One region of the Escherichia sp. XD33 genome, then DNA from elsewhere that is predicted to be linked to it. Evidence: predicted binding sites of a transcription regulator. Region 1 holds the regulator's gene; the other holds the start of a gene.
The links. The regulator CRP, encoded in region 1, controls carbon source genes, mostly activating them, when cyclic AMP is high. The targets are predictions, from matches to a motif close to ATGTGANNNNNNTCACAT.
Positions count from the first base shown of each region.

Region 2: a site for CRP is predicted at 4,415-4,432, ahead of rhaB (rhamnulokinase). Genes of this name have one in related genera too.

Region 1 covers NZ_JAENDM010000006.1:132,398-137,826, forward strand. The annotation lists gene argD (bifunctional acetylornithine/succinyldiaminopimelate transaminase) at 1-448, shown strand, start outside; gene K0778_RS06105 (YccS/YhfK family putative transporter) at 514-2,604, opposite strand; gene crp (cAMP-activated global transcriptional regulator CRP) at 2,655-3,287, opposite strand; gene K0778_RS06115 (OsmC family protein) at 3,589-3,993, shown strand; gene K0778_RS06120 (phosphoribulokinase) at 4,048-4,917, opposite strand; gene K0778_RS06125 (YheU family protein) at 4,971-5,189, opposite strand; gene K0778_RS06130 (hydrolase) at 5,183-5,429, opposite strand, start outside.
Region 2 covers NZ_JAENDM010000010.1:52,580-58,008, reverse strand. The annotation lists gene kdgT (2-keto-3-deoxygluconate transporter) at 1-333, opposite strand, end outside; gene sodA (superoxide dismutase [Mn]) at 593-1,213, opposite strand; gene rhaT (L-rhamnose/proton symporter RhaT) at 1,498-2,532, shown strand; gene rhaR (HTH-type transcriptional activator RhaR) at 2,529-3,377, opposite strand; gene rhaS (HTH-type transcriptional activator RhaS) at 3,451-4,287, opposite strand; gene rhaB (rhamnulokinase) at 4,575-5,429, shown strand, end outside.

The sequences.
Region 1 (5,429 bases):
CGGCGGCTTCCCGATTAGCGCCATGCTGACCACGGCGGAAATTGCTTCTGCGTTTCATCCTGGTTCTCACGGTTCCACCTACGGCGGTAATCCTCTGGCCTGTGCAGTAGCGGGCGCGGCGTTTGATATCATCAATACCCCTGAAGTGCTGGAAGGCATTCAGGCGAAACGCCAGCGTTTTGTTGACCATTTGCAGAAGATCGATCAGCAGTACGATGTGTTTAGCGATATTCGCGGTATGGGGCTGTTAATTGGCGCGGAGCTGAAACCACACTACAAAGGTCGGGCGCGTGATTTCCTGTATGCGGGTGCAGAGGTTGGCGTAATGGTGCTGAATGCCGGACCGGATGTGATGCGTTTTGCACCGTCGCTGGTGGTGGAAGATGCGGATATCGATGAAGGGATGCAACGTTTCGCCCACGCGGTGGCGAAGGTGATTGGGGCGTAAATAAGACGCATCAGGCAAAAGATGTGGATGCGGCGTGAATGCCTTATCCGATGGTTTAACCTGTATTACGCCTTCGAATCCCGCAACTTGCGACTCAGCCAAATCCCGTGATGCGGTCGCTGACGCCATGCCATCGACGAAATGGTGTGCATGGTGTTCAGATGACCAATAACCCGCTGTAAATGCTGCTCCAGCGTACCTGCCGCGCCTTCGTGCGGCTGCATCTCCGGCGCATCCATGATATTGGCATCGCCAGAACTACCCGGTTCGTCATACTCCAGTCGCTGCTGACAACGCTGAATGGCGATTTCACAAGACTGTAAATACTCTTGTGCCAGTTCAGGTGGCAATGCCCGGTGTTCCCGCGCCAGCGTGGTCATGGCATTAATATGCTCAACAATAAACTGGCTGTGCGTTACCCACAGTTTCATATCTGCCAGATAATGGCTGTTAAACGCCGGTTCCTGCATCGCCTGATTCAATGAGTTATACAGAGTGTTATGTGCCTGATTTACCCGCATTCGCTGCCAGGCCAGTGGCGTAGGTTGCGGATCCTCGCTAAGAATCAAGCGAATCGCTTCCTGATAGGCTTCTAAAGCGTCATGGGCGTTTTTACGCAATAACCCGCTCTGCCACTGCGGCCACAGCCAGACAGTACCGCCGAAAGCAATTAAACAACCAATAATGGTATCGATAAGACGCGGAAGGATGTATTGCTCGCCGTTCAACCACAATAGTTGCAGGGTATACACTGCGGTAATAGTAAAACCGACCGTCGCCCAGCCGTAGTTTTTGCGCAATATCAGGTAGCTGGCGAGGGTGGTAATCAGCATCAACGTCAGGGTGTAACCTTCGGGAATTTTAAAGTGCAGCGCCACGCCCGCAATGATTAACCCGACCACGGTTCCCACGGAGCGATTCACAATCCTCAGACGGGTTGCGCCATAGCCATTTTGTGTCACCAGCAATACCGTCATCAGGATCCAGTACGACTTCGGCAGATGCAGCGCGGTGCCCATCAGGCTGGCAACGCTTAACATCACACTGAGTCGTCCGGCATTGCGTAGCGCCGGAGACTTTAGTGACAGATAACTTTTCAGCGCCGGAAGTAATGGCATTCGCCGCTGTTTATCGGCCAGTAAGTCACGGGCATAGAGCGGTTTTTGGGTGCGCAGCACGCGGGCGATGCGGCTGAAATGCCAGTAGCAGAATTGCCCAACCGGATTATCCGGATGCTGGCGGGCGATTTTTTCCAGTGCGCCAATTTGCTTTTCCATCGTAAAACGCGTTGGCAGGCGATGGTAAAGAATGTCATCAGCCAGCACGCGCAGGCGAGCGGCGACGGTTTGCGCATTCCAGCGGATAACTTCTTCCGCATGGCTACGCTCGACCAGCTTTTGCACCTCTTCCGGCTGATGCAAACTGACCGAAATATGTTCCTGTAAATCCAGCGCCTCCTGGAAAATACGCAGCATCCGCTTGTAGTCAGTATTATTTTGCGCGGAAAGCATATGCATTTGCTGATAGCACTGGGTAATTAGATCGACCGCTTTTTGCTGGCGCACCAGCAGCGGCGGCAGCGCTTTTTCAGGGTCGGTGTGCTGGGTAAGCAGGCTGTATTTGGCTTCACAATAATCTGCCAGTTCACGGTACAGCAGACTTAGTGACTCGCGCAGCGGTTGTTCGCGCCAGATCCAGAACCAAAACCAGTTAAACAATCCGTACCAGAGAGTGCCCAACGCATAGATGAGCAACGGTTCCCAGACCGGCATGTATCCCGCCAAACTGAGGGTAAAAATGGCGGCGAGCAGCGATGCAGGAAGCAATTTTGCGTGCAATGGCCCCAGCTCAGCAGTGACGCCAAGTACCAGCGTTAATCCGGTCAGCAAAAAGGGCAGGGGAACATCTTTTGCCAGTAGTAGCTGTGTCAGCAAGCTACAGGTGGCAAACAGCGACGCACCAATGATTAAGCGTTTGAAAAAACGTTTATGAGGCGTATCAAGGCCCGCAATATTGCAACAGGCAGGAACGAGGGAGAAGAGCAGACCGAATCGTAATTCGCCAAGCATTAACCCAACGGCCACGGGCAAACATAGCACCAGCGTTTGTCGAAGTGCATAGTTGATATCGGGGTGATAAATCAGTCTGCGCCACATCGGGGGAAACAAAATGGCGCGCTACCAGGTAACGCGCCACTCCGACGGGATTAACGAGTGCCGTAAACGACGATGGTTTTACCGTGTGCGGAGATCAGGTTCTGATCTTCCAGCATCTTCAGAATGCGTCCCACGGTTTCACGAGAACAGCCGACAATCTGACCAATTTCCTGACGGGTAATTTTGATTTGCATACCGTCCGGGTGAGTCATAGCGTCTGGTTGTTTTGCCAGATTCAGCAGAGTCTGTGCAATGCGGCCCGTCACGTCGAGGAACGCCAGGTTGCCCACTTTCTCTGAAGTGACTTGCAGACGACGCGCCATCTGTGCAGACAAACGCATCAGAATGTCCGGGTTTACCTGAATCAATTGGCGAAATTTTTTGTACGAAATTTCAGCCACTTCACAGGCGGTTTTCGCACGTACCCATGCGCTACGTTCCTGGCCCTCTTCAAACAGGCCCAGTTCGCCAATAAAATCACCCTGATTCAGATAGGAGAGGATCATTTCTTTACCCTCTTCGTCTTTGATCAGCACTGCCACAGAGCCTTTAACGATGTAGTACAGCGTTTCCGCTTTTTCACCCTGGTGAATAAGCGTGCTCTTGGATGGGTACTTATGAATGTGGCAATGAGACAAGAACCATTCGAGAGTCGGGTCTGTTTGCGGTTTGCCAAGCACCATGCGCGGTTATCCTCTGTTATAAGCTTTCTCCAGAGCCAGATAACGCCGCTGTCTCTGGATTGCCGAAATATGCTTCCCGCTACCTGGGAAGGGGCTATCAACTGTACTGCACGGTAATGTGACGTCCTTTGCATACATGCAGTACATCAATGTATTACTGTAGCATCCTGACTGTTTTAGCATAGCTTTCGCTTTGTGTCTCCTGGTGTCTCGCTTCAGCATGACCCAGGTCGCCTTCCGTTGCGCGATTTGGTTAGTACGCGTACTCTGTCAGGAAAATTGACGCAGTGGAGTAGCAAAAATGCAAGCGCGAGTGAAGTGGGTCGAAGGGTTAACTTTTCTGGGCGAATCTGCCTCTGGTCACCAGATTTTAATGGACGGCAACTCAGGCGATAAAGCACCAAGTCCGATGGAAATGGTGTTGATGGCGGCGGGTGGTTGCAGTGCCATCGATGTGGTTTCGATCCTGCAAAAAGGGCGTCAGGATGTGGTCGATTGTGAAGTAAAATTGACCTCTGAACGCCGCGAAGAGGCACCACGCCTGTTTACGCACATTAATCTGCATTTTATCGTCACCGGTCGCGACCTGAAAGACGCAGCGGTTGCGCGTGCGGTTGATCTCTCTGCCGAGAAATATTGTTCAGTGGCGTTGATGCTGGAAAAAGCGGTGAATATTACTCACTCGTATGAAGTGGTTGGCGCGTGATTTAACTATCCCGTTGTGAAGCCGGATAGTATTTTATCCGGCGTAATAGCAGAGTTACTCGATTTTCTTTCCTTCCATCAATCGTTGCACCAGCGGCAGCATAATTAATTCCATTGCCAGACCCATTTTGCCGCCCGGTACCACTAACGTATTGATGTGGGAAATGAATGAGCCTTGCAACATCGCCAGCAGCCAGGGGAAATCGATCCCTTCCAGATTACGAAAATGGATCACCACAAAGCTTTCATCGAGCGACGGGATACCTTTTGCCGCGAACGGGTTTGAAGTGTCGACGGTGGGAACGCGCTGGAAGTTAAGATGGGTGCGGGAAAACTGCGGTGTGATGTAGTTGATATAGTCTTCCATTGAACGCACTACTGAGTCCATCACTGCTTCTCGTGAGTGCCCGCGCTCGCTGGTGTCGCGGATCAGTTTTTGAATCCACTCAAGGTTAACGATAGGCACCACGCCGACCAGTAAGTCCACATGCTGCGCAACGTTATGCTGTGGCGTGACTACGCCGCCGTGTAAACCTTCATAAAACAGTACATCAGTGGGTTCCGGTAAAGGTTGCCAGGGGGTGAATGTCCCCGGTACCTGATTCCACGGTACGGCTTCGTCGTAGGTATGCAGATATTTGCGAGATTTCCCTTTGCCGCTCTGACCGTATTCAATGAAGGTTTGTTCCAGCAGGCCGAAGTCGTTAGCCTCGGGGCCGAAGTAGCTGATATGCCGCCCGGCGTCGCGCGCTTTGCGGATCGCCATGTCCATTTCCGGGCGGGTGTAACGGTGAAAACTGTCGCCTTCCACCTCAGCTGCATGCAGATTTAACTGCGCGAATATTTTACGAAACGCGAGGCTGGTGGTGGTGGTCCCCGCGCCGCTGGATCCTGTTACCGCAATGACCGGATGTTTGGCAGACATAGTAACTCCATGACTTAGCTATCATTATTATCTCGTCCGCCGACGGTTGCAGGTTATTCGCGAAACTGACTGCGCGGCATAATATTGACCGTTTCGTGCAGCTCCGACCATACCAGCACCGCTTCTCCGCACTGTAGCTGGCGTTTGACGTCGGCGACTTTCTGTTCAAGTGTACGCTCATGTTCACCATAATCGGTGCCTTCACGTAACACAAAGCTTTCAATTAAATTTTCCAGCGTTTCGGGGGAGAGGTCTTGCCACGGAATCAACATGATTTCGCCTCCAGATACGTTGTTAACCAGTCAGGAATGCGTGACTCCAGCCACATTTGCGGATGAAGTAATGTACCGCCAATAAAGCCAACATGACCGCCATGTTCAGTCAGTTGATACTCCACCTGCGGGGGGAGACTTTCCGGTTTCGGGATCACCTGATGATCCATAAACGGATCGTCTTTGGCGTGAATAATCAGCGTCGGTTTGGCGATCCGGTTCAGCATCGGCATGGCGCTA
Region 2 (5,429 bases), on a different contig from region 1:
CGTTGAAAGTCCGGCAAAGAATCCAACTTCAACACCATGTTCCGGAATAATACGCGAGGCAATTGCCGCAACCACCCACGCGACGGCAATTTTAGTTACCACCAGCGTACCGGATTTACGCAGTACCGTTCCCGTCGCGCTTAATTTTATTGACGCCCCCATGCAAAAAAACCACACCGCCAGAATGGGCACCGTACCGGTAATCATCCCGTTGGTGAATGATCCAAAATATTTCCCCGCCCCCGGCGAGAAGGTGTGGCACAGTGCGCCAAGGAATAGCGGGACGAGCATCATCCCCCCCGGGATTTTCTCAATCGAGCGTTTTATCTGCATTTCCATCACCTGTCGGCATATTTTTAAGGGCTGATGCGTAATTCCTCAATGGAGCATCAGTGTTGATGGAAACGAAGATAGACATTCATTTAATCAATAAAAGTGATCAAAACCACATTAATTGAAACGCTGTTTTATTTTTATCGGATCATTGTTTTTATTTTGAAATTGATCACAAAAAAACCACCGCCGTTGGCGATGGTTCATTTTTTAAGCTGATATGCGGCCTATACGCCTCATTGCAGCAGGCGGCAAATGATTATTTTTTCGCCGCAAAACGTGCCGCTGCTTCGTCCCAGTTCACCACGTTCCAGAACTCTTTAATGTAGTCCGGACGGCGGTTCTGGAATTTCAGGTAGTAAGCATGTTCCCACACATCCAGGCCCATAATCGGGAAGCCGGAAGCGCCAGAAATAGCTTCACCCATCAGCGGAGAATCCTGGTTAGCAGTAGAAACCACCGCCAGTTTATCGCCTTTCAGCACCAGCCATGCCCAGCCGGAACCAAAGCGGGAAGCTGCCGCTTTTTCAAATTCTGCTTTGAAGTTATCAACGGAGCCGAAGTCACGTTCGATAGCCGCTTTCAGGTCACCCTGCAGGGTGGTGCCTTTTTTCAGACCTTTCCAGAACAGGCTGTGGTTAGCGTGACCGCCAGCGTTGTTGCGCAGTACGGTTTTCTTGTCTGCTGGCAGCTGGTCCAGTTTGGTGATCAGCTCTTCAACCGGCAGGTTGGCAAATTCTGGCAGGCTTTCCAGCGCCGCGTTGGCGTTGTTTACGTAGGTCTGATGGTGTTTGGTGTGGTGGATTTCCATGGTCTGCTTATCGAAGTGCGGTTCCAGGGCATCGTAAGCATACGGCAGGGATGGCAGGGTATAGCTCATATTCATCTCCAGTATTGTCGGGCGGCCGATTGTTAATGCCGCGTAAGCAGTTGGTTCATTATAGTTAATTAAATGATATTGAAAATGATTATCAATGCCGTACTTTTCGTAAGGGTATGGTTTTGCAGGAAAATGCCCGAGATGTGAAGCAAATCACCCACTTAATGCCGTGATTGCCAGTAAATCGACAACGGCGGCAACAGGCGAAAGGTTAATCGACAGCACGATTTTTACACTCATCTCGTCGGAGATGTGACGCGACGAAAAATGATGAGGATAAGAAGATGAGTAACGCGATTACGATGGGGATATTTTGGCATTTGATCGGCGCGGCCAGTGCAGCCTGTTTTTACGCTCCGTTCAAAAAAGTAAAAAAATGGTCATGGGAAACCATGTGGTCAGTCGGTGGGATTGTTTCGTGGATTATTCTGCCGTGGGCCATCAGCGCCCTGTTACTACCGAATTTCTGGGCGTATTACAGCTCGTTTAGTCTCTCTACGCTACTGCCTGTTTTTCTGTTCGGCGCTATGTGGGGGATCGGTAATATCAACTACGGCCTGACCATGCGTTATCTCGGCATGTCGATGGGAATTGGCATCGCCATTGGCATTACGTTGATTGTCGGTACGCTGATGACGCCAATTATCAACGGCAATTTCGATGTGTTGATTAGCACCGAAGGCGGACGCATGACGTTGCTCGGCGTTCTGGTGGCGCTGATTGGCGTAGGGATTGTAACTCGCGCCGGGCAGTTGAAAGAGCGCAAGATGGGCATTAAAGCCGAAGAGTTCAATCTGAAAAAAGGGCTGGTGCTGGCGGTGATGTGCGGCATTTTCTCTGCCGGGATGTCCTTTGCGATGAACGCCGCAAAACCGATGCATGAAGCCGCTGCCGCACTTGGCGTCGATCCACTGTATGTCGCTCTGCCAAGCTATGTTGTCATCATGGGCGGCGGCGCGATCATTAACCTCGGTTTCTGTTTTATTCGTCTGGCAAAAGTGAAAGATTTGTCGCTAAAAGCCGACTTCTCGCTGGCAAAATCGCTGATCATTCACAATGTGTTACTCTCGACACTGGGCGGGTTGATGTGGTATCTGCAATTCTTTTTCTATGCCTGGGGCCACGCCCGCATTCCGGCGCAGTATGACTACATCAGTTGGATGCTGCATATGAGTTTCTATGTATTGTGCGGCGGTATCGTCGGGCTGGTGCTGAAAGAGTGGAACAATGCAGGACGCCGTCCGGTAACGGTGTTGAGCCTCGGTTGTGTGGTGATTATTGTCGCCGCTAACATCGTCGGCATCGGCATGGCGAATTAATCTTTCTGCGAATTGAGATGACGCCACTGGCTGGGCGTCATCCCGGTTTCCCGGGTAAACACCACCGAAAAATAGTTACTATCTTCAAAGCCACATTCGGTCGAAATATCACTGATTAACAGGCGGCTATGCTGGAGAAGATATTGCGCATGACACACTCTGACCTGTCGCAGATATTGATTGATGGTCATTCCAGTCTGCTGGCGAAATTGCTGACGCAAAACGCGCTCACTGCACGATGCCTCATCACAAAATTTATCCAGCGCAAAGGGACTTTTCAGGCTAGCCGCCAGCCGGGTAATCAGCTTATCCAGCAACGTTTCGCTGGATGTTGGCGGCAACGAATCACTGGTGTAACGATGGCGATTCAGCAACATCACCAACTGCCCGAACAGCAACTCAGCCATTTCGTTAGCAAACGGCACATGCTGACTACTTTCATGCTCAAGCTGACCGATAACCTGCCGCGCCTGCGCCATCCCCATGCTACCTAAGCGCCAGTGTGGTTGCCCTGCGCTGGCGTTAAATCCCGGAATCGCCCCCTGCCAGTCAAGATTCAGCTTCAGACGCTCCGGGCAATAAATAATATTCTGCAAAACCAGATCGTTAACGGAAGCGTAGGAGTGTTTATCGTCAGCATGAATGTAAAAGAGATCGCCACGGGTAATGCGATAAGGGCGATCGTTGAGTACATGCAGGCCATTACCGCGCCAGACAATCACCAGCTCACAAAAATCATGTGTATGTTCAGCAAAGACATCTTGCGGATAACGGTCAGCCACAGCGACTGCCTGCTGGTCGCTGGCAAAAAAATCATCTTTGAGAAGTTTTAACTGATGCGCCACCGTGGCTACCTCGGCCAGAGAACGAAGTTGATTATTCGCAATATGGCGTACAAATACGTTGAGAAGATTCGCGTTATTGCAGAAAGCCATCCCGTCCCTGGCGAATATCACGCGGTGACCAGTTAAACTCTCGGCGAAAAAGCGTCGAAAAGTGGTTACTGTCGCTGAATCCACAGCGATAGGCGATGTCAGTAACGCTGGCCTCGCTGTGGCGTAGCAGATGTCGGGCTTTCATCAGTCGCAGGCGGTTCAGGTATCGCTGAGGCGTCAGTCCCGTTTGCTGCTTAAGCTGCCGATGTAGCGTACGCAGTGAAAGAGAAAATTGATCCGCCACGGCATCCCAATTCACCTCATCGGCAAAATGGTCCTCCAGCCAGGCCAGAAGCAAGTTGAGACGTGATGCGCTGTTTTCCAGGTTCTCCTGCAAACTGCTTTTACGCAGCAAGAGCAGTAATTGCATAAACAAGATCTCGCGACTGGCGGTCGAGGGTAAATCATTTTCCCCTTCCTGCTGTTCCATCTGTGCAACCAGCTGTCGCACCTGCTGCAATACGCTGTGGTTAACGCGCCAGTGAGACGGATACTGCCCATCCAGCTCTTGTGGCAGCAACTGATTCAGCCCGGCGAGAAACTGAAATCGATCCGGCGAGCGATACAGCACATTGGTCAGACACAGATTATCGGTATGTTCATACAGATGCCGATCATGATCGCGTACGAAACAGACCGTGCCACCGGTGATGGTATAGGGCTGCCCATTAAACACATGAATACCCGTGCCATGTTCGACAATCACAATTTCATGAAAATCATGATGATGTTCAGGAAAATCCGCCTGCGGGAGCCGGGGTTCTATCGCCACGGACGCGTTACCAGACGGAAAAAAATCCACACTATGTAATACGGTCATACTGGCCTCCTGATGTCGTCAACACGGCGAAATAGTAATCACGAGGTCAGGTTCTTACCTTAAATTTTCGACGGAAAACCACGTAAAAAACGTCGATTTTTCAAGATACAGCGTGAATTTTCAGGAAATGCGGTGAGCATCACATCACCACAATTCAGCAAATTGTGAACATCATCACGTTCATCTTTCCCTGGTTGCCAATGGCCCATTTTCCTGTCAGTAACGAGAAGGTCGCGAATTCAGGCGCTTTTTAGACTGGTCGTAATGAAATTCAGCAGGATCACATTATGACCTTTCGCAATTGTGTCGCCGTCGATCTCGGCGCATCCAGTGGGCGCGTGATGCTGGCGCGTTACGAGCGTGAATGCCGCAGCCTGACGCTGCGCGAAATCCATCGTTTTAACAATGGGCTGCATAGTCAGAACGGCTATGTCACCTGGGATGTGGATAGCCTTGAAAGTGCCATTCGCCTTGGATTAAACAAGGTGTGCGAGGAAGGGATTCGTATCGATAGCATTGGGATTGATACCTGGGGCGTGGACTTTGTGCTGCTCGACCAACAGGGTCAGCGTGTGGGCCTGCCCGTTGCTTATCGCGATAGCCGCACCAATGGCCTAATGGCGCAGGCACAACAACAACTCGGCAAACGCGATATTTATCAACGTAGCGGCATCCAGTTTCTGCCCTTCAATACGCTTTATCAGTTGCGTGCGCTGACGGAGCAACAACCTGAACTTATTCCACACATTGCTCACGCTCTGCTGATGCCGGATTACTTCAGTTATCGCCTGACCGGCAAGATGAACTGGGAATATACCAACGCCACGACCACGCAACTGGTCAATATCAATAGCGACGACTGGGACGAGTCGCTACTGGCGTGGAGCGGGGCCAACAAAGCCTGGTTTGGTCGCCCGACGCATCCGGGTAATGTCATAGGTCACTGGATTTGCCCGCAGGGTAATGAGATTCCAGTGGTCGCCGTTGCCAGCCATGATACCGCCAGCGCGGTTATCGCCTCGCCGTTAAACGGCTCACGTGCTGCTTATCTCTCTTCTGGCACCTGGTCATTGATGGGCTTCGAAAGCCAGACGCCATTTACCAATGACACGGCACTGGCAGCCAACATCACCAATGAAGGC